One region of the Aminobacter sp. MDW-2 genome, then DNA from elsewhere that is predicted to be linked to it. Evidence: predicted binding sites of a transcription regulator. Region 1 holds the regulator's gene; each other region holds the start of a gene.

Region 1 (5,271 bases):
TGGGCAAAGCCCATCACCATGCCGATCAGGCCTTCGGCCGACCCGACCGACAGGTCGATATTGCGCATGACGATAACCAGCACCATGCCGGTCGCCATAATCGCCACGGCAGACGCTTGCACCGACAGGTTCCACAGATTGCGGGCGGTTAGGAAGGTGCGGCTGTCGAATTCGAACGGGTTGACGCCAAGGCGCAAGCTCGAAATCACCTGCAGCCCGACCCAGATCAGGAGCAGCGCACCGACCATGCCGAGCATGCGCGTATCGATCTCGGTTGCCTTGAGAAAGCGTCCGACCGGGCTGAGTTCGGTCGTTCGCGCTCGGTCTGCCGGCGCGTTGGTTGTCGTGTCTGTCATTGATACCTCCCGACCGGATATCCGTCTAAGCGGCAGCCGGTGTGCGCATGATAGGGTCAATCCGCCATGTCATGAAGCGGGCGCTTTTGAAAAACGCCGCGGGCAAGCCGCGGCGTTTGACCGACCGGATCGAACCGATCTCAGTTGCAGGCTGCGACCGAACCGGCCGCCACGCCCTGGCAGACCACGTCCTTGCCAACCCAGCCGGCGTCGATGACGACGTTGAGGTTGTCCTTGGTGATCGGAACAGGCGTCAGGAAGACCGAGTTCAGCTCGAGGCCGCCAGGCGTCTTGAACTTGGTGACGTTGGCGATCTCTTCCATCTTCTTGCCATCGGCGAGCTGCGAGGCGATTTCGGCGGCGTTCTTGCCGAGCTCGCGCGCGTCCTTCCACACCGAGACGGTCTGAGTGCCGAGCGCGATGCGGTTCAGCGCGGCATGGTCGCCGTCCTGGCCCGACACCGGCACCGAGCCGGCAAGGCCCTGTGCCTGAAGCGCTGCGATCGCGCCGCCGGCGGTGCCGTCGTTCGAAGCCACGACCGCGTCGATCTTGTTGTCGTTGGCGGTCAGGAACTGTTCCATGTTCTTCTGGGCATTGGCCGGCAGCCAGCCATCGGTATAGGCCTCGCCGACATTCTTGATCTTGCCGGCGTCGACGGCTTCCTTGAGCACTTCCATCTGCCCGGCGAACAGGAAGTCGGCGTTCGGATCTGCACCGCTGCCCTTGATGAAGACGTAGTTGCCTTCAGGCTTGGCGGCGAACACGCCCTTGGCCTGCATGCGGCCGACTTCCTTGTTGTCGAAGGTCAGGTAGAAGGCGTCCTTGTTCTCGATCAGGCGGTCGTAGCCGACAACAGGAATGCCTTCGGCGACGGCCTTGTCGACAGCCGGTCCGATGGCCGAGGCGTCCTGAGCCAGGATGATCAGGGCGTTGGCGCCCTGGGAGATCAGGCTTTCGACGTCGGTCAGCTGCTTGGCCGGCGACGACTGCGCGTCAGCCGAGATGTACTTGTCGCCGGCGGCCTCGATGGCTGCCTTCATGGCGGCTTCGTCGGTCTTCCAGCGCTCTTCCTGGAAGTTCGACCAGGAGACGCCGATGACCTTGTCCTTTGCCGAAGCCACTGCCGTAAGCGACAGAGTCATGGCAACGCCCGCCAGGATGGCGGTGGTAAACTTTTTCATTATTTCCTCCCTGCGCCCAATGGGCGCGCCTACTTCGCGATAGCCCTTGGAGAAGCTCTTTTTTTCGAGCCTCGAAAAAATACTGACTCAATGCCTGGCCACTGTCAACATGGTTTCGCGAGCGCTCCTTATTTTTTTCGGAGCCCGAAATAAATGGAGACATTTGGCGCTGGCTCTGTCACAATCACTTGGCGCGTAAGGGACTGCCGCTTAAGAAGGGCAGCGCTTCGCCGGGAGGAAGACGAGCACATGTCGGTCGGCATACGTCACGACGATCTGAGACGGCGCAACCGCGCCATGGTTATATCCGCGGTTCGCCGAGCCAGCCAGCCATCGCGCACCGAAATCGCCGCCACCACCGGCCTCAGCCATTCGACGATCTCGACGATTTCCTCTGATCTCATATCAGAAGGCATCCTTGCCGAGGCCAAGTTCAGCGAACCCGTCTCCATGAAACGGGGGCGGCCGCAGGTCGGGTTGATGCTCGATGCCGACGCTGCGTCTGTCGTTGCGGTCGTGCTCTCGCTCAACAGCCTGTCCGCCGCCGTCATCGACTATGCCGGCAACACCGTGACCGAAGAGACCCGGCGGCTTGTCACGCAGCAGATGCCTGCGGAGGCGCTGGTCGACGAATGCGTCGGAATGGTCCGGCGCCTGATCGACGGCGCCGGCGTTTCGGGCGGCGCCGTCCTACGCATCGCCATCGCCGTCCAGGGCATCACCGACGCCGCCTCGCGCAAGCTGTTGTGGTCGCCGATCACCCGCTACGACGACATCCCCTTCGCCGACCGGCTGGAGCAGGAGTTCGGCGTGCCTGTGTCGGTCGAGAACGACTGCAACATGATCGCCGAGGCCCTGCGCTGGCGCGATCCGGTGCGTTATCGCGACGACTTCATCGCCATCCTGCTCTCGCACGGCATCGGCATGGGCCTCGTCATCAAGGGCGAGCTGTTCACCGGCACGCAGTCGTCGGGTGCCGAGTTCGGCCACATGATCCATCGCCCGGACGGCGCGCTTTGTCGCTGCGGCCGCCGCGGCTGCATCGAGGCCTATGCCGGCAACTACGCCATCTGGCGCAACGCAAGGGTTGGCGACGAGAATGCCGAGCCGCTGGCCGACCTGTCCGACGACGACATCAGGGCCGTGGCCGATGCGGCACGTGACCATGATGGCCCCGAACGCGAGGCCTTCCGCAAGGCCGGCGAAGCCATCGGCTTTGGTCTCGGCTCGATGTTTGCGCTGTTCGACCCCGCCCCCCTCGCCTTCGTCGGCGTCGGCGCAACCGCCTTCGACATCATGGAGCCACATGTGCGCGCGGCCATCGCCAAGACGGCGGGCGGGCTGCACTCGAAGGCGATCTCCTTCGACACCGAACCCAACGAGGTTCCACTCAAACGCGAGGGCGCGATGATGCGCGCGCTGCTTGCCGTTGATCAGGAGGTCTTTGCCGCAGGCACGGCTCCACGCCGTGCCGATGCCGACGTCGCCTAAAGCAATTCCAGGAAAAGTGTGCAGCGGTTTTCCGTCCGGAATTGCTCAAAAAGAAAGACATAGAGAGATTCCGCGATTCGAAGAAAAGCGGAAACTCTCTAGCTGAGCGGAAAGAGCCCGAAGCGGCTCAGTCCTCACGGATGGCGTAGCCGGCACCGCGGATGGTCCGGATCACGTCAGGCATGCGGCCGTTGTTGACCGCCTTGCGCAGGCGCCCGACATGCACGTCAACGGTGCGCTCGTCGATATAGATCGTCTCGCCCCAGACATTGTCGAGCAGTTGGCTGCGCGAGAACACGCGGCCCGGGTGCCGCATCATGAATTCGAGCAAGCGGAATTCGGTCGGCCCGAGCTTGATCTCGCTCTTCTTGCGGTAGACGCGGTGCGACTCGCGGTCGAGCATGATGTCGCCGACCTTGAGCACCGAGGACAGCACCTCGGGTTTGGCCCGGCGCAGCAGCGCCTTGACGCGCGCCATGAATTCCGGCGTCGAGAACGGCTTGACCAGATAGTCGTCGGCACCGGTCGAAAGGCCACGCACCCTGTCGCTTTCCTCGCCCCGCGCCGTCAGCATGATGATCGGCAGGCGTTCGGTATCGGGACGCATCCTGAGCCGGCGGCACAGTTCGATACCCGACAGCGCCGGCACCATCCAGTCGAGCACCAGCAGGTCGGGCACGTTTTCCTGGAGCCGGATCTCGGCCTCGTCGCCACGCGTGACGACCTCGACCTGATAGCCTTCGGATTCGAGATTGTAGCGAAGCAGCACGCCCAGCGGCTCTTCGTCTTCGACGACCATGACCTTGGGAGCGATCATTGGCTATACCTTGTCCTTGCGCATGGCCGCTTCTGGACCATGCGCTGATTTAACCTATGCAGCGCCCCCGCGCCAAACGCATGCGGTTGCGGAAATGCTCAGGCCGGAACCGTCGTCGTGGTCTCGTCGACCTTGGGCCGGTTCAGCGGCAGCTGCGTACCCGTCACGACGAAATAGGCGTTCTCGGCGATGTTGGTGACATGGTCGCCGATGCGCTCGAGGTTCTTGGCGCAGAACAGCAGATGCGTGCAGGCCGTGATGTTGCGCGGATCTTCCATCATGTAGGTCAGGAGTTCGCGGAACACGGCGGTGTACTGGATGTCGATCTTCTGGTCGTCGGCGCGCAGATCCTTCAGGCCCTCGGCCTGACGCGCGACATAGAGATCGACGACGCCGCGAACCTGGCCGAGCACCAGCTGCGCCATCGCATCGATCGAATGCGAGAGATTGCGCGGGGTCGGCGACTGGCCGACGGCGCCGACGCGCTTGGCAATGTTCTTGGCGAGGTCGCCGATGCGCTCGAGGTCACCCGCCATGCGGATGGCACCGACCACGGCGCGCAGATCCTGCGCCATCGGCTGGCGCTTGGCGATCAGCGTGATCGCCGAATTGTCGAGATCGCGCTGCTTGGCGTCCATGATCGTATCGTCGGCAACGACGTTTTGCGCCAGTGCCTGGTCGGACGTGAGAAGCGCGCGGATGGCGCCGGCCACCATTGCGCCAGAAAGATCGCCCATGTCGCGGATGAGCTGGTCGACGTGCTGAAGTTCTTCGTCGAAGGACCGGACTGTATGTTCGCCCATGATTTCTTCCTCGTATCGTGTGCCGCGACGAAACCCACTCAGCCGAAGCGGCCGGTGATGTAGTCCTGCGTCCGCTTGTCGTCGGGGTTGGTGAACATCTTGTCGGTCGGGCCTTCCTCGACGAGATAGCCGAGGTGGAACATCGCCGTGCGCTGCGACACGCGCGCCGCCTGCTGCATCGAGTGCGTAACGATGACGATCGTGTAGTTCTCGCGCAGTTCGTCGATCAGCTCCTCGACCTTGGCGGTGGCGATCGGGTCGAGCGCCGAACACGGCTCGTCCATCAGGATCACCTCGGGCGAAACGGCGATGGCGCGCGCGATGCACAGGCGCTGCTGCTGGCCGCCCGACAGGCCGGTGCCCGGCTCGTTGAGACGGTCCTTGGCTTCGTTCCACAGAGCGGCCTTCTGCAGGCTCTTCTCGACGATCACGTCGAGTTCGGCCTTGTTCTTGGCGAGACCATGGATGCGCGGGCCGTAGGCGACGTTCTCGTAGATCGACTTCGGGAACGGGTTCGGCTTCTGGAACACCATGCCAACGCGGGCGCGCAGCTCGACGACGTCGATCTTGGGATCGTAGATGTCTTCGCTGTCGAGTGTGATCTTGCCGCCGACGCGGGCTGC
Region 2 (5,271 bases), 680 kb from region 1:
ATCACGTAAAGCGTCAGCCCGGCGATGATCGCCATGGTGGCGAGCACCAGAACGGCGAGGAACTCGCTCGACAACACCTTTGTCGGCACCGGAACCGACGGATCGGGCACAATGGTGGCAGCGCCCATGGCAGTGAAATGCATGGCGCAGATGGCAAGCACGAGAGCCAGCACCGAGAGCGGCTTGGCGTAGCGAATGCGCTGCCGCGCCGCCAGATGCATGGCGAGTGCGCCGAAGGCTACGGCAAACAGGATCGAGGCCTCGACGAGACCGGCATCCCACTCGATGCGGCCGGCGATCTCGAAGCCGCGCATGCCGGTGAAATGCATGGCAACCACACCCGCGCCGATCACCGCGCCGCCCGTCTCGACCGGCAGTCCATTGGGCGGGCTCGCTGAAAGATGCAGTCCGGCGGCGGTGAAGGCGATGGCGATGAGCAGCGAGGCGATGGTCAGAAGCGGGTCGAAGGCTGCCTCGAACGGCAGTTGGAAGCCAAGCATGGCAACGAAATGTGTGGTCCAGATCGCGGCACCGCAGGCGATGCCGGAAAGCATGATCCAAGAGGAGCGGGCACTGGCCGAGAGACGAGAGGCACGCTCGAAAAGCCGAATAGTCATGGCCGCGCCGGCAATACAGACGATCGCGGCGACCACGACGAACGAATAGTCATGCTCGTAAGCAAGACAGGAAATGACCTTGAACATTGCCACGCCCCCATGCCCGCCAAGACTGTCTGGTCAGGCCGTAGCTAAGTCTCCTCCCGAAAGATGAAAGAAATTCCTAATCTAAGCAGGCTTTTATTCACGCGGTACGCGCATCAGGTCGCGGTGTACGCGCTGCCCGCGAGCTGTCCGCCGCGGGAAGGCTATCACAGCATCACGGTTGCGAACCGCGCGCATTTCTTCGACAAATGGTTGTCTCAGTCTAAGCAGGAGCAGGGCATGGCCGACGGCAAGACCAAGCGGTTCGACGCGACGCTGACGGCGTTGCGGGGAGTTCTGATCGCGGCGGCGGCATTGGTCGCCTTCTTCTATCCGTCCCAGGCGGTGCAATTGCTGGTGCTGGTCGGCGGCGGGCTGTTGCTCGTCGACGGCATTTTGGGCCTGGTGACGCTCGACCGCTCGCCGCCACGCACGACCGGCCAGACGCTCGGGCTGGTCCGCAACCTGTTGTCGATCGCCGCGGGCGCGATCGTCGTCGCCAGCGGCCTGTTGACCAGCGTGTTCACCTTGTCGGCGCTGACATGGATCGTCGGCCTGCTGGCGCTGCTCGTCGGCCTGATCGAGATGGCGTCGAGCTTTCTCGATAGCGAGCGGCAGACGCGGCTGTGGCCGACACTTGTCGGCGGCGCGGTCTATGCCGCCTTTGGCCTGGCGCTGATGTTCGTGCCGCTTTCAAGCGCTGAAACGCTGCTGCGCATCGCCATGATCCTGATGCTCGCCTATGCGCTGCTGTTGTTCTACCGCGCCTGGAGCATTCGCGCGGCGCGCTAACTAGTTCGCGCCGGAAAAACCGGTGAGGAAGGCGGTCAGGTTGTCGCCGAGCGCGTCACAGAGATAGCCGCCCTCCTGGACGATGACAGTCGGCAACCTTAGCTGGGCAATCGCCTCGGCGATGCGCGCAAAGCCCGATGTCGTCACCGACAGGCCGCCGAACGGGTCGCCTTCGAAGGCATCGAGCCCGAGTGCCACGACAAGCGCGTCGGGCGCAAAGGCCCGGATGCGGCTGACGGCGTGGCCGAGCGCCTCCAGGAACTCGGTATCGCCCGACTTGCGCGCCAAGGGCAGGTTGAGGTTGTAGCCGAGACCGGTAGCCTCGCCGCGCTCGTCGGCGTGGCCCCAGAAGAACGGGTAGAAGCGGCTCGGATCGGCGTGCAGCGACACTGTCAGCACGTCCGGTCTCGCGTAAAAGATGCCTTGCGTGCCGTTGCCGTGATGAAGGTCGACATCGAGGATGGCGACGCGCGAGGCGGTCGCCCGCAGCCGCTGCGCGGCGATGGCCGAATTGTTGAAGAAGCAGAAGCCGCCGGCGACGTCGGCAAAGGCATGATGGCCGGGCGGGCGGCACAGCGCGTCGGCCGCCGGTTCACCCGACATCACAGCCTCTGTGGCGGCGACAACACTCCATGCGCTCCAGCAGGCGCTGTCGAAGGTCTCTGCCGAGATCGGGCAGGCGGTGTCGGCCATGTGGTAACCGGCCTGGCCGGCCGCACCCGCTGGGTAGCTGCCGTTGCGGGCAAAAGGATGGACGTTGGGAATGACCTCGGCGGAAGCGCCCTCCATGCGCTGCCAGCGCTCGAAGATGTGGGTGAGGAACTCGATGTATTCGGGCGTGTGGACCGCAGCGATCGGGGTGAGGCCGTAGCTGGCCGGGCGATGGATCGTCGAGCCGGCCGCCCGGGAGCCCGCCAGCAGGCGCTCGACGCGTTCGGGCTGTTCCGGATTGGGCTTTTGCATTCCCATCGACAGGAACGCCTTGGGGTCGTGCCGCTTCTGCTCCTCGGCATAGAAGGTTTTCATTCCGGCTCCCCCGTCGTTTGGCTCAGCGCCTGGAATGTCGGTCCGCCGGCAATGTAGGACCTCTGGTCCTTCGTCCAGGCAAAGCCGAGCCTGGTGTAGAAGGGATGCGCCCGCGCATTGTCCTCATCGACCGCGAGCCTGATGTAGACGCCGCCTCTGTCCCGGCAAAGCCGGGCGACATGGCGCAATAGCCGCTCGCCGATGCCGAAGCTGCGGAATTGCTGGTCGACGAACAGGTCCTGCACGAAGACGCCCGGACGACCATACCAGGTCGAGAAGATCGGAAAGAACAGGCACATGCCAGCGAAAGCGCCGTCGATCTCGGCGATGACCGCTTCAAAGGCCGGCTTTTCGCCAAAGCCGAAACGCCGGATGTCGTCTTCCGTGCAGGCGATGCCGTCAGCCTCACCGACATGCGCGGCAAGGCCGATGATCGCCTTCATCAGCAACGGCGAATCGCCAGTGGTTGCCGGCCGGATGAGAATGGCGGCCGGTTCTGTCTTCTTGGCGCCCATTGGCTTGTTCCGCATTCAGTCGCGGTATTGATAGCATCGAGGAAAGGGCCGGGGAGCGGGATTCGGTCTCTGGCGCAAGCATCGCGGCATCATGGCCCGATGCGCTGCAACTCGCGCTTGGCGCACCGGTCGAGACGACTTTAGGCTTCCACCACCTTCAGGCGCTTGTCGAAGACGCCGAGCACACGGGCCAATTCGTGGCCGCGCTTGAGGATCAGGCCGCCGGCGGCGATGACCGAGAAGGCGCCCTGCTTGCGGGCGAGCCTGGGATCCTTGACGATCTGGAATAGCGGCGTTTCGCTGGTGCGGCGAAATACCGAAAAGACGGCGCGGTCGCTGAGATGGTCGATGGCGTAGTCGCGCCATTCATTGGCGGCAACCATGCGTCCATAGAGCCTGAGAATCTGGTCGAGTTCCCGTCTCTCGAATGCCACCGGGAGTTCTTGTCGCTCCCGACGGGCCTCATGGAGCGGGATCAAAACCGCGGATGGCTCGCCATCCTCCGCCCCAGCACCGCGATCAGTCATCAATCGTTCCCTTGCAGAACATGACCTCGGCTAAAGAATCGCGCATTCGCACCCGAAATGCAACAAGTAACACCTGTATGAAGAGTGTAAGGTAGCTTGCCGCAGCGGTAACGTTTGCGAAACAGACTGTCGGAATTGGTGATGACTCGCCACATTCCTGCCGTTTTTTATCCGCGCTGGCGCCCCATTGTCCGACGAATTTACCCGTGTTGCCTGAGACGGTTCGGTCCGGCACCGGCTCGTAAACCCCAAGCCCCCCGCCCACGGGCTAGAGTCGGATCGAACCAACCTCGGTTCCTTTTCAGGACGAGGGCGACGATCCCAAAATCTGAAGCCGACGTCTGGCCACAAGCCTGCGTCGGCTTTTTTGCATCTACAGCGCCGTCTTCGACGGCTTGCGCACGACAGCCGCGCCGAGAATCGGGCCCGGTACGCCATCCTTGCCGACAGCCTGCAACAGCACGGCGCAGCCGCCCTTCTTTTCCACTTCGCTCTTCGGCAGCTCGAACCGTTGCGTCTGGCCGTGCCACATGCCAGCGGTGTGCAGGTCGGTGACGGCATTCCAGTAGGTGACGCTGCGGCCCTTGTTCTCGCCCTTCTGCAGGTCGACGACCTGCGGCGGCTGATAATGCACGATCACCACATGGGCCGGGCTGGCCGGGCCGGTGGCGGCGCCGACCTCGATGGTGAAGGTATCGCCATTGTCGGTCACCTTGAGGTCGACATTCATGCCCTGGCCGGTCTCGGCGAGGTTGGCGAGCGCGCCATTCACATCCTCGCCCTTGGCGCCGTTTACGTGGGTGCGGCCATTGATGACGGCCTGGGGCGTGTAGACCGAGCGCGCGCCGAAGGCACGCATATAGGCATATTGCCGGTCGGTGTTGTCCTTGCTGCCGAGTTCGTCCTGCCAGCCGAGATAATCCCAGTAGGTGACGTGATAGGCGAGCGCGACCATGTCGTCCTGGGCGGCGAATTTGGCAAACAGTTCATCGGCCGGCGGGCAGGAATTGCAGCCCTGGCTGGTGAAGAGTTCGATGACGCCGAGCGGGCGCACGGGTGCCTTGGCTGTCGAGTCGGCATGCGTTGCTCCGGTAAACCCGGCAAAGGCCAGCGCCACGGCCGCCAGCCGAAAATATCTGCGAAACTCCATGACCGATCCAGATCCTCAGCCAGCGAAACCGGCCTTTTTGTAGTTGCTGAAATATGTGGCAGAAGCGCCATTCAACGGGAAGTCACGTTGCGGTGAAATTATCAACAAGTGAAGTTTCCGCTGCGTCAGGCTGTCGGGACAAATTACCGTTATGAAAATTGGCTGGCGGCGGTAGAATTGGGCTGTGGTGAGGCAAGGTGATGCTGGAACAGTTCAGCCAACATCTCGATCTCTATTGCGAGCGCACTGACATCGGTCTGTGGGCCGAGCCGTTCAATGCCGCAAGCAATCTCGCCTTTTTCCTCGCCGGCCTGTGGGGCGTCTACGAGGCACGGCGGCGCGATGCCGGCACTTTCGTCGAGGTGCTGGGCTGGTGGGTGGTGGCGATCGGCATCGGCTCGACGCTGTTCCATACGTTTGCCAACGAGGCGACCAAATGGGGCGACATCGTCCCGATCGCCGGTTTCACGCTGGTCTATTCGCTGTTCAACCTGCGCCGCTTCGCCGGCATGGGATGGCCGAAAGCGCTGGTGATCTTCTTTGCTTTCTATGTCGCTGTC
Region 3 (5,271 bases), 1.2 Mb from region 1:
AAGACGACGCTGACCGAAAAGCTGCTGTTGTTCGGCGGCGCGATCCAGCTCGCCGGCGAGGTCAAGGCCAAGAAGGACAAGATCCAGACGCGCTCCGACTGGATGAAGATCGAGCGCGAGCGCGGCATTTCGGTCGTCACCTCGGTGATGACCTTCGAATATGGCGACAACGTCTTCAACCTGCTCGACACGCCCGGCCACGAGGACTTCGCCGACGATACCTATAGAACGTTGTCTGCGGTCGACAGTGCTGTCATGGTCATCGACGCGGCCAAGGGTATCGAGCCGCGCACGCTGAAGCTGTTCGAGGTCTGCCGCCTGCGCGACATCCCGATCATCACCTTCGTCAACAAGATGGACCGCGAGGCGCGCAACACCTTCGAGATTCTCGACGAGATCGAAGAGAAGCTGGCGCTCGACACCGCCCCGATCACCTGGCCGATCGGTCAGGGCAAGACCTTCTCCGGCACCTATCACCTCGCCCAGAACGCGGTGCGCCGTGGCGACGCCGAGGCCGAGCGCACGCCGGTGCATGGTCCCGATTCCAACCGCGCCGCCGGCCTGTTGCCGGACAATGAGCGCCCGGCGTTTATCGAGGAACTGGAGCTTGCCCGCGAGGCCTGCCGCCCGTTCGACCTGCAGGCGTTCCGCGAAGGCCATCTGACGCCGGTCTATTTCGGTTCGGCCCTGCGCAATTTCGGCGTCCGCGACCTGATCGAGGCGCTTGGCGACTTCGGCCCCGCGCCTCGGGCTCAGGAGGCCGACACGCGCAAGGTCGAGGCGACGGAAGAGAAGATGACGTCCTTCGTCTTCAAGATCCAGGCCAATATGGACCCGAACCACCGTGACCGTATCGCCTTCGTGCGTGTCTGCTCCGGCGAGCTCAAGCGCGGCATGAAGGCCAAGCTGGTCCGCACCGGCAAGCAGATGAGCCTGTCAGCGCCGCAGTTCTTCTTCGCCCGTTCGCGCATCACCGCCGACGAGGCTTATGCCGGCGACGTCGTCGGCATCCCAAACCACGGCACGTTGCGCATCGGCGACACGCTGACCGAGGGCGAGGACATCCTGTTCCGCGGCGTTCCCAACTTTGCGCCCGAAATCCTGCGCCGCGTCCGCCTCGGCGATGCGATGAAGGCCAAGAAGCTGAAGGAAGCGCTGCACCAGATGGCCGAGGAAGGCGTCGTCCAGCTGTTCCAGCCCGAGGACGGCTCGCCTGCCATCGTCGGCGTCGTCGGTGCGCTGCAGATCGACGTGCTCAAGGAGCGCCTGTCGGTGGAATATACCCTGCCCGTCGATTTCGAGATGGCGCGCTTCTCTGTCTGCCGCTGGATTGATGCCGACGACAAGGCCGACCTGCACCGCTTCATCGAAAGCCATCGCGGCGACATCGCGCGCGATCTCGATAACGACCCGGTGTTCCTCGCTCAGCACGAATTCTCGCTCAATTACGAGGCCGAGCGCTGGAAGATGATCCGCTTCGCCGCGATCAAGGACTATCAGGTCCGCGACAAGGTCGCCTGAACAAGGGTGCCAGGGGCGGATTTGCCGCCCTGCATCTCGTTTCGTCATTCCGTCATGTAAATCGCCTAATGGCATCGCAGTGCCGCCGCCTGCCCGTGGTCCAAGCCATGGGGCGTGACAGGTCAGCACTGGAGATGTTCAATGCGCCGAGCTTGCTGAAAAGGGCCGGCGCCGCCAGGGCGCGGGGGCACTTGAGCGCCGTGCGTCCGGGTGGACGCACAAAGGACGCTCCAAGGCTTAAAGTGGCGCATCGTGCTTTCCGAAAATCGAGAGCGATTTTCGGGCCGATGCGCGGACATGGAGGAAATGACGTCGCATGATGGTTTCAGCATTGATCGAGCGTGAACTGACCCGCGTTGGCTCTCCTGTCCGCTACGGCGTCTTCGTCGCCGTCGTTGGACCCAGCGGTGCCGGCAAGGACACGCTGATTGCCTATGTCCGAGAGCGCCTGACCGACGACGACCATGTCGAGTTCGCCCGCCGCGTCATCACCCGCCACAGCGACGGCGCGACCGAGGATCACGACACGCTGGCCGACGCCGCCTTCATCGAGGCTGACGCATCGGGCGCCTTTGCGCTGTCCTGGGAGGCGCATGGTTTGCGCTACGGCATTCCAGCTTCCGTCGACGATGCCATTTCGGTCGGCCACGTCGTCGTTGCCAACACCTCGCGCGGGGTCATCCCGGCGCTACGCCAGCGCTACGCCAATGTCGCCGTCGTCGAAATCACCGCAGCACCCGAAATCCTGGCCACCCGGCTTGCCGCGCGCGGCCGTGAATCGCGCGGCGAGGTGCTGGCGAGACTGGCGCGTACCGCTCCGCATGATCTCAGTGGTCCCGGCCATGTGGTGATCGACAACAGCGGCCCGGCTGAAATCGCCGGCGAACGCTTCCTTGCCGTGTTGCGCAAGGCCGTCGCCTTCTCCGACGTATCCGGCATGATATAGGTAAGTAAAGACTTACGTATTTCGCGGATCGATCCGCAGCATGTGGTTGTCCCAGACATGCTGGGGATCGTCGGTCTTTTTGCCGTCGGGATCGACGACAAGGCCGGCGCCCGTGGTGGCGAGGAAACCATCGCGGTCCGGCGCCAACCCGCAAACCTCGACCAGATCGGCATTGGCCACGACCTTGCCCGTCTTGGCCTCGATCATTGCCCAGGCGTTGCCTTGCGGCGAAGAGACGGCGATCAGCCCGGCGTCGCGATTGGCCGCGACCGAGCCGATATAGTTGCGGAAACCGCCGAGGATGTCCTCGGGCATGTCAAGCATTTCCAGCTCCTTGCCGCGCGCGGCTCGGCCGATCAACAGTGGCTTTTCCGTTGCCGGCCCCTCGTGCTGGCAGCCGAACCAGACGGTGCCGTGGGCGTCGATGTCCATATGCCGGATCGACAGTTGGTGAAGCTTTTCCGGCAGTTCGTGTTTCTCGATCAGATCGCCCGAGACGCGGTCGACAAGCACGAAGGACGGCCTCATGGTCGGAATGTTGAGCTTGGCGCGGCCGAAATCCGGATGGGTCTCGATGCCGCCATTGCAGATGGCGAGCGTGCGCCCGTCGCCAAGCAGGATCAGCTCATGCGGGCCGACGCCATGGGTCGGGAATTCGCTGAGGCGGCGGAAGCCGTCGCGCGCGTCATAGACGCCGACCATGCCGGCGGCGTTGTCGAAGTCGTTTTCGGTGACGTAGAGCAGCGCGCCATCGGGCGAGAATACGCCATGGCCGTAATAGTGGCGGCCGGCGATGCTCGGGATGGTCAGCGGCGTGTCTTTGCCGGTGTGGTCGAACACCAGCATGAAGGTGCCGGGCTGGCGCGCAAACACCACCGACTTGCGCGAGACGGGATCGAATGTCACGTCGTGTCCGCGCCCTGGCAGGGTGACGCTGTGCAGGATCTTGCCGGCCTCCGACAGGATCGCCACGCCATACTCGCCGGTCCTGGACTGGTAAGCTGTGGCGAACATTGCGTCGGTTTCGAGTGCCAGTGCGCGCCTGGCGGGGCTGAGCGAAAGCACGAAGCCTGCTCCAGCTGCCTTGAGGAAATCGCGACGGTCGAACAGCGGTGTGCGCATTGTCCTGGCTCCTCAGTCGCCGTCGAGCGACGAGAAACCGGCAGTCAGTCCGAGGGCCCCGGAAAGCCTGGTGCCGAACTGCTCCGACAGGCTCGACGTCACCAGCGCGAAATAGCCGAGCTTCTCGCGTTTGGCGGGGTCGGCAAGGGCCGCATCGATCGGGCCGGTGACCGCAGCCGCCGCTGCCTGTGCATTGGCGAATTCGAAGCCGATCGACTCGGCAACCCAGCGCTCGTCGGCCGGCACCAGCTCGCCGAATTTCGAAGCGGCGAAAAGCGCTTCCATGCCCGCGATGTTGCCGGCAAGCGAGGCGCCCGTGCCTTGAGAGCGCCAATAAAGCGCCTGCTTCGGCTTGTCGGACGCGGCATTCTTGCCGAAAAAGCCATTGAGGCGCACGTCGCGCACCAGCTCGAGCCCGTTGACATAGACTTCGAGCAGTTCGGTCAGCGCTTCGGTGTCGTCGCGGTAGAGCGGATTGGCAGCACCCGGGTTCTTCCACTGGCTGGCAAAACCCTTGTCGTCGCGCCATGCGGCGTCGACCTCGGCGGCAATGGCCCCGATGTTGCCTGATATCGCCTGGCCATAGGCGCAGCGATAGGCGGCCGAGGTGCCGGAAAGCTCATCGGCGGCGGTGCCGAACAGCACGAATTCCAACGCGCCGAGCCCCTGCATGGCAACGCTCTTCTGGCCGAGAGTGGCTGCGTCGGTGGCGGTGGCATCCTTGTCGGCAAGGGCCGACTGCACCTGCTTCAGCCCGGTTCCCTTGCGGTCTGGCCAGAACAGCAGGCGCTCCAGCCGGTTCTGCTCGGTGATTGGTCCGAAGCGGATGATCTCGATCTCCGACCAGGTCGCCGTGGTTCTGGCGAATGCCGCGCGCGCTGCAGCAAGCGTGTCGGAAGACGGTTTTGCACAAAGCGTAACCATAGACTTACTGAGATCGGCAGTCGTGCCGACCAGCCGGCCATAGGCCGGGCGGATGAAACCGTCGATGGCGTCAGTGATCACCTTGGCCGACGCCTCGCTGGCGTAAGCGGCGGTCGACGGCACGAACAGGCAAAAAGCGAGGACAGCAGCCAGGGGACGTCCAGCCATCACAGCGACTCCAGGAACTTGATCAACGCATCGCGGTCCTGCGGCGGCAGCGCGGCAAAGTGGTCTCGTGACTTCTGGCCTTCGCCACCATGCCAAAGGATCGCCTCGGCCAGATTGCGGGCCCGACCATCGTGCAGGAAGAAGGTATGGCCGTTGACCGTCTTGGTCAGGCCGATGCCCCACAGCGGCGGCGTGCGCCATTCGTTGCCGCTGGCGTCGCCGACCTGCTGGCCGTCGCCGAGTTCGTCGCCCATGTCGTGCAGCAGGAAGTCGGAATAGGGCCAGATCAGCTGGAATTTCTGCGCCTTGTTGGGCGCATCGCGGCGCGTGACGAATTTCGGCATGTGGCAGGACGCGCAGCCGGCCTCGTAGAACATCTGCTTGCCGCGCAGCACTTGGCGGTCGTCGATGTCGCGCCGAGCCGGGACGGCCAGGTTCTGCGAATAGAAGGTGACCAGATCCATGATCGGGTCGGGGGCTTCGCTGCTGCCGAGCCGCTCCTGCACGCCATTGGGCTTCTCGAGACACGCCGTCTGGGCGTCGGTGCAGTCGCCCCAGTGCCTGGGCACGTCGGGCGTCGAGATGCCGAT
Region 4 (5,271 bases), 160 kb from region 1:
TCGCAGGCACAAGGGCTTTCGGCTCAGCCATAATGCACCTTCCTCTCGACATAGCGGAACTGGATGGCGGTGAGCGCGATCACGATGACCATCAGGATCACCGACTGTGCCGCCGAATCGCCGAGGATCAGATTGACGAAGCCGTCATTGTAGACCTTGTAGACCATCGTCTCGGTCGCCTTGCCCGGCCCGCCGCCCGTCACGGCATGGATGATGCCGAAAGTGTCGAAGAAGGCGTAGACGGTGTTCACCACCAGCAGGAAGAAGGTCGTCGGCGCCAGCAGCGGAAAGACGATGGTCCAGAAGCGCTTGTTTTCGCCGGCGCCGTCGATGGCCGCCGCCTCGATCAAAGTCTTGGGGATCGCCTGTAGGCCGGCGACGAAAAACAGGAAATTATAGCTGATCTGCTTCCACGACGCGGCAGCCACCACGAGCACCATCGCCTGCTCGCCATCGAGCAGCGGGTCCCAGTTGATGCCGAGCCAGCGCAGGCCATAGGCAAGCGAGCCGATCGAGGGGTTGAACAGGAACAGCCACAGCATGCCGGCAATGGCGGGTGCGACCGCATATGGCCAGATCATCAGCGTGCGGTAGAGCCCGCGGCTGCGCACCACCTTCTCGGCCATGACGGCGAGCAGCAATGCCGTCGCCATCGCCACCGCCGCGACCGAGATCGAGAAGATCGCAGTCACCTGGATCGAGTTGAGGTAGTTGGGGTCCGACAGGACCTTCTTGAAATTGTCGAACCAGACGAATTTCGACGACAGCCCGAACGGGTCCTCGCGCAGCATCGACTGGCGCAACGCCTGGCTGGCCGGCCAATAGAAGAAGATCAAGGTGATCGCCAGCTGCGGCGCCACCAGCAGGTAAGGCAGGATCTTGTTGGGAAAGACGACGCGTGGGGACAATGAGGGCCTCTGGTTACGCGTTTGTCAGAAATGGCCTGGCGCCGCATTCTTCGGCCCAGCGTTTGCGCTGCCCCTCACCCTTACCCTCTCCCCGTGAAGAACGGAAAGAGGGAGCGGGCCACCTTGCCGCTTGTCCCTTCTCCCCGTCATAAGGGGAGAAGGTGCCGGCGGGCGGATGAGCGGCAGCGCTACGATGGCATCAAGCGGGCGTCAGTTGCCGATCGCTTCCTGGATCGCCTTGTTGCCGCGCGTGACAGCGTTGTCGAGCGCCTGCTGGGCGGTCTGCTGGCCGGCGAGCATCTTTTCGAACTCTTCGTTCTCGATGTCGCGGACCTGCGGCAAGTTGATGAGGCGCACGCCCTTCGAGTTTTCGGTCGGGGCCTTGCCCATCATCTGGGTGATCGGAATCTCTCGGCCCGGGTTCTTGTCATAGAAGCCGGACTTCTTGGTTTCTTCATAGGCAGCAATGGTGACCGGCAGGTAGCCGGACACCTGGTGCAGGCGGGCCTGAATCGGCGTCTGCGACAGGAAGGTGAAGAAGGCTGCGACGCCCTTGTACTCTTCGTCCGATTTGTCGCCAAAGACCCAGAGGCTGGCGCCTCCCGGGATGGTGTTCTGCGGTGTGCCTTCGAGATCAGGATAGTAGGGCAACTGGCCGAGGCCATAGTTCATGCCCGACTTGATGACGTCGCCCAAGCCGCCCGAGGACTCGGTGAAAAGGCCGCATTCGCCGGCGAGGAAAAGCTGTTTGGCCTCGGAAGTGCGACCGCCATACTTGAAGGTGCCGTCCTTGGCGAGGTCGGCGATTGCCTGGAAGTGCTTGACGAAGGGCTCCGAATTGAACTTCAGCTCGACGTCTGTCCCGGCAAGGCCGTTTTCGTTGGTGCCGTACTGGAGGTTGTTCCAGGCGGCGAAATTCTCCAGGCCGATCCAGGTCAGCCAGGTCGAGGTGTAGCCGCAATTCGCAGCGCCGCTGGTCTTGATCTTCTTGGCGGCTTCGAAGACTTCCGGCCAAGTCTTGGGCGGATTGTCGGCATCGAGACCGGCCTTCTGGAAGATGTCCTTGTTGTAGTAGAGGATCGGCGAGGACGAATTGTAGGGGAACGACAGCATCGTGCCATCCGGCTTCGAATAATAGGCGACAATACCGGGCAGGTACTGGCTCTTGTCGAAGGCCGCGCCACCCATGGAAAGGATATCGGCGACCGGCTTGACCGCGCCTTCGGCTCCCATCATGACGCCGGTGCCGACGTCGAAAACCTGGATGATGTGCGGCGACTGCTTGGCGCGGAAGGCGGCGATGCCGGCATTCAACGTTTCGGGATAGGTGCCTTTGAAAACCGGAACGATCTTGTAGTCGCTCTGGCTCTCGTTGAATTCCTTGGAAAGCTGCTCGACGACCTCGTTGTTCGCGCCGGTCATGGCATGCCACCATGAGATCTCGGTGACGGCGAAGGCGGAGGTGCTGGACAACAGCGTCATGGTGGCGGCAACTCCGGCCGCGAAGCCTAGGGTCTTCATTGTCTCGCTCCCGTTCTGGTTGGCGAAATGTTTAGTTCCGCTAGGACCAGTATTGTCGGATTATGACAGCGCCACAACAGTTTTGTAGCGATCGTATGAAGGTCGCATTTGGCGCGCTTCGATTTCGCTTTTTCCACAACCACATGACATGCTTTCGTTTTTCTAGAAAACGAAAACAAATTGCCGAGAATTGGACTCACCCCACCTGCCGACAACGCCGGCTAATGAACGGCTGGAAATGGAATGGACATGCCGCGCGGCTTCCTTCGCGGATGAAAACCGCGAAGATGACGGCCTCGACAGTGCAATCTCAAATTGCAGCGGCGCAAAAGCAAACGTGTGTGGACACGCAAGGCCCTAATTGGCGAGCGCCGCCTCGACCAGCTTTTTGGCGTCGGGGCTGGCCCATTCGGCGGGGCCGTTCATGTTGGCAAGCAGGCAGCCTTCGCCGTCGATCAAAAGCGTGACCGGCAGGCCGAGCGCCAGCCCTCGCTTCTTCAGATCGTTGAACACGGCGAGCGTGTTGTCGCGGTAATGGCCAAGCGAGGAGATGCCGATCTCTTCGAGGAACTTCTGCGGCTTGGTGTCGTCGCCGGTGTCGACATTGATCGCCACGACCTCGAACTCCTCGCCGCCCATCTCGCGCTCCAGAGCATCGAGCGCCGGCATCTCGGCGCGGCACGGCGCGCACCAGGTGGCCCAGAGATTGACCAGCAACGTGCGACCGGCATGGTCGGCGATGGTCATCGGCTTGCCCTCGGGATCGTTGAAGGCAAGCGTCTTCAGCGACTGCGGCGGGTCGGCCGGCATCATCGCGGCGACATGGCCGACGGCGACGGCACCCACGGCTTTGGCCTTTTCTGCCTTCGCCGCGCACAGCTTGTCGTCGGGGCTTGCAGAACTGGTGTCGGCGGCGACCGTCGGCTGCGGCGTCTTGTTGCCAGGAAGGGTCGTGCTGACATATACCGCGACCGCGCCGGCGATCACGCCCGCAACGGCGGCAATCAGTATATGGCGTGGGGCTGGAAACATTTTTCTGCGGTCCGACATCTAATCAATTTTCTCCGGAGCCCGGGTATCACGATGAGCGACAAGAAGGCCAGCAACCAGATGTGGGGCGGACGTTTTGCCTCGGGCCCGGCTGCGATCATGGAAGCGATCAACGCCTCGATCGGCTTCGACAAGAAGCTGTATGCCCAGGACATCCGAGGGTCCGTCGCCCACTCCGAGATGCTGGCGGAAACGGGCATTATTTCGGCTGGCGATCAACAGAAAATCGCTCACGGCCTGAACACGATCCTGCGAGAAATCGAGGACGGCAAGTTCGCCTTCTCGACCCGGCTCGAAGACATCCACATGAATGTCGAGTCGCGCCTTGCCGAACTGATCGGCGCCTCCGCCGGACGCCTGCACACTGCACGCTCGCGCAACGACCAGGTGGCCGTCGACTTCCGGCTCTGGGTCAAGGACGAGTTCCATCGCGTCGCCGAGGCACTGAAGGGGCTGATCGCCGCCTTCCTCGAACGCGCCGAGCAGCATGCCTCTACCGTGATGCCCGGCTTCACCCATCTTCAGACGGCGCAGCCGGTGACCTTCGGCCATCACTGCATGGCCTATGTCGAGATGTTCGCCCGTGACCTCAGCCGCGTGCGCGACGCCATCGAACGCATGAACGAGAGCCCGCTGGGTGCGGCAGCGCTTGCCGGCACCGGCTTCCCCATCGACCGCTTCAAGACTGCCAAGGCCCTCGGCTTCCGCGAACCGACGCGCAACTCGCTCGACAGCGTGTCGGACCGCGACTACGCGCTGGAGTTCCTGTCGATCGCTGCGATCTGCGCCACCCACATGTCGCGCCTCGCCGAAGAGATCGTCATCTGGTCGACGCCGCAATTCGGCTTCGTGCGCCTGTCGGATTCGTTCTCGACCGGCTCGTCGATCATGCCGCAGAAGAAGAACCCCGACGCCGCCGAGCTGGTGCGCGCCAAGACCGGCCGCGTCAACGGCCACCTGATCGGCCTCTTGACCGTCATGAAGGGCCTGCCGCTGACCTATTCCAAGGACATGCAGGAAGACAAGGAAGCGGTGTTCGACGCCGCCGAGACGCTCGACCTGATGCTGGCCGCGATGACCGGCATGGTCGGCGACATGACGATCAACGAGCAGGCGATGAAGAAGGCCGCCGGCTCGGGCTACTCGACCGCCACCGACCTAGCCGACTGGCTGGTGCGGACGCTGGGCATGCCGTTCCGCGAGGCACACCACGTCACCGGCCGTGCCGTGGCGCTGGCCGAAAGCAAGAAGGTCGGGCTCGAAAAGCTGGCACTGGAAGACCTCAAGTCGATCCATGACGGCATCACCGACGACATCTTCTCCGTGCTGTCGGTGCAGAACTCGGTGAAGAGCCGCACGTCCTTCGGTGGAACAGCACCTGCAGAGGTCAAGAAGCAGGTTCGCTATTGGAAGAAACGGCTGGCAAAAGCGTGATCTAGCCGGGGTGCAAAGCCCAAGAATCTCCGCTACAAGCAGCGGGGAAATTTTCGCGGACGGATGGAACATGACCGCTGGCAGGATTCTGGTGACGCTCGGGCTGATTGCGGCGGTTGGCATGGCTTCCGCCTGCGGCCGCAAGGGCGACCTCGACACCCCCTATGAGGCTGCCGTGCAGGCGCAGAAGGATGCCCAGAAGGCCGGCCAGCCGGCTGGCCCGGCACCGGTAAAACCGGTCGAGGACAAGCCCTTCATCCTCGACCCGCTGCTCTGAGCCGCTGTTCATTTTCGAAAGCATGCTGCCGTGAACCATTTCGACTATCGTGACGGCGTCCTCCACGCCGAAGACGTGGCG

Evidence for each region. Region 1 encodes PhoB, which activates phosphate uptake and scavenging genes when phosphate is short. Its sites were predicted from a motif close to TGTCATNNANCTGTCAT; they were not measured.
Region 2: the regulator PhoB is predicted to act here: its motif matches at 3,628-3,644, upstream of H5P29_RS05395 (DUF2794 domain-containing protein).
Region 3: the regulator PhoB is predicted to act here: its motif matches at 1,561-1,577, upstream of phnN (phosphonate metabolism protein/1,5-bisphosphokinase (PRPP-forming) PhnN).
Region 4: the regulator PhoB is predicted to act here: its motif matches at 2,492-2,508, upstream of ugpB (sn-glycerol-3-phosphate ABC transporter substrate-binding protein UgpB).

Annotation. Positions count from the first base shown of each region.
Region 1 covers NZ_CP060197.1:1,788,598-1,793,868, reverse strand. Annotated here, with positions in the region: gene H5P29_RS08780 (sugar ABC transporter permease) at 1-356, opposite strand, end outside; gene xylF (D-xylose ABC transporter substrate-binding protein) at 497-1,537, opposite strand; gene H5P29_RS08770 (ROK family protein) at 1,787-3,028, shown strand; gene phoB (phosphate regulon transcriptional regulator PhoB) at 3,156-3,845, opposite strand; gene phoU (phosphate signaling complex protein PhoU) at 3,944-4,648, opposite strand; gene pstB (phosphate ABC transporter ATP-binding protein PstB) at 4,687-5,271, opposite strand, start outside.
Region 2 covers NZ_CP060197.1:1,108,874-1,114,144, forward strand. Annotated here, with positions in the region: gene H5P29_RS05375 (bifunctional diguanylate cyclase/phosphodiesterase) at 1-704, opposite strand, end outside; gene H5P29_RS05380 (DUF308 domain-containing protein) at 942-1,493, shown strand; gene H5P29_RS05385 (histone deacetylase family protein) at 1,494-2,519, opposite strand; gene H5P29_RS05390 (GNAT family N-acetyltransferase) at 2,516-3,034, opposite strand; gene H5P29_RS05395 (DUF2794 domain-containing protein) at 3,175-3,561, opposite strand; gene H5P29_RS05400 (thioredoxin family protein) at 3,935-4,711, opposite strand; gene H5P29_RS05405 (ceramidase domain-containing protein) at 4,912-5,271, shown strand, end outside.
Region 3 covers NZ_CP060197.1:600,918-606,188, reverse strand. Annotated here, with positions in the region: gene H5P29_RS02990 (peptide chain release factor 3) at 1-1,521, shown strand, start outside; gene phnN (phosphonate metabolism protein/1,5-bisphosphokinase (PRPP-forming) PhnN) at 1,838-2,467, shown strand; gene H5P29_RS02980 (DUF1513 domain-containing protein) at 2,480-3,589, opposite strand; gene H5P29_RS02975 (imelysin family protein) at 3,602-4,681, opposite strand; gene H5P29_RS02970 (di-heme oxidoredictase family protein) at 4,681-5,271, opposite strand, start outside.
Region 4 covers NZ_CP060197.1:1,944,709-1,949,979, reverse strand. Annotated here, with positions in the region: gene ugpA (sn-glycerol-3-phosphate ABC transporter permease UgpA) at 24-908, opposite strand; gene ugpB (sn-glycerol-3-phosphate ABC transporter substrate-binding protein UgpB) at 1,119-2,429, opposite strand; gene H5P29_RS09565 (TlpA disulfide reductase family protein) at 2,787-3,479, opposite strand; gene argH (argininosuccinate lyase) at 3,513-4,913, shown strand; gene H5P29_RS09555 (lipoprotein) at 4,984-5,190, shown strand; gene lysA (diaminopimelate decarboxylase) at 5,221-5,271, shown strand, end outside.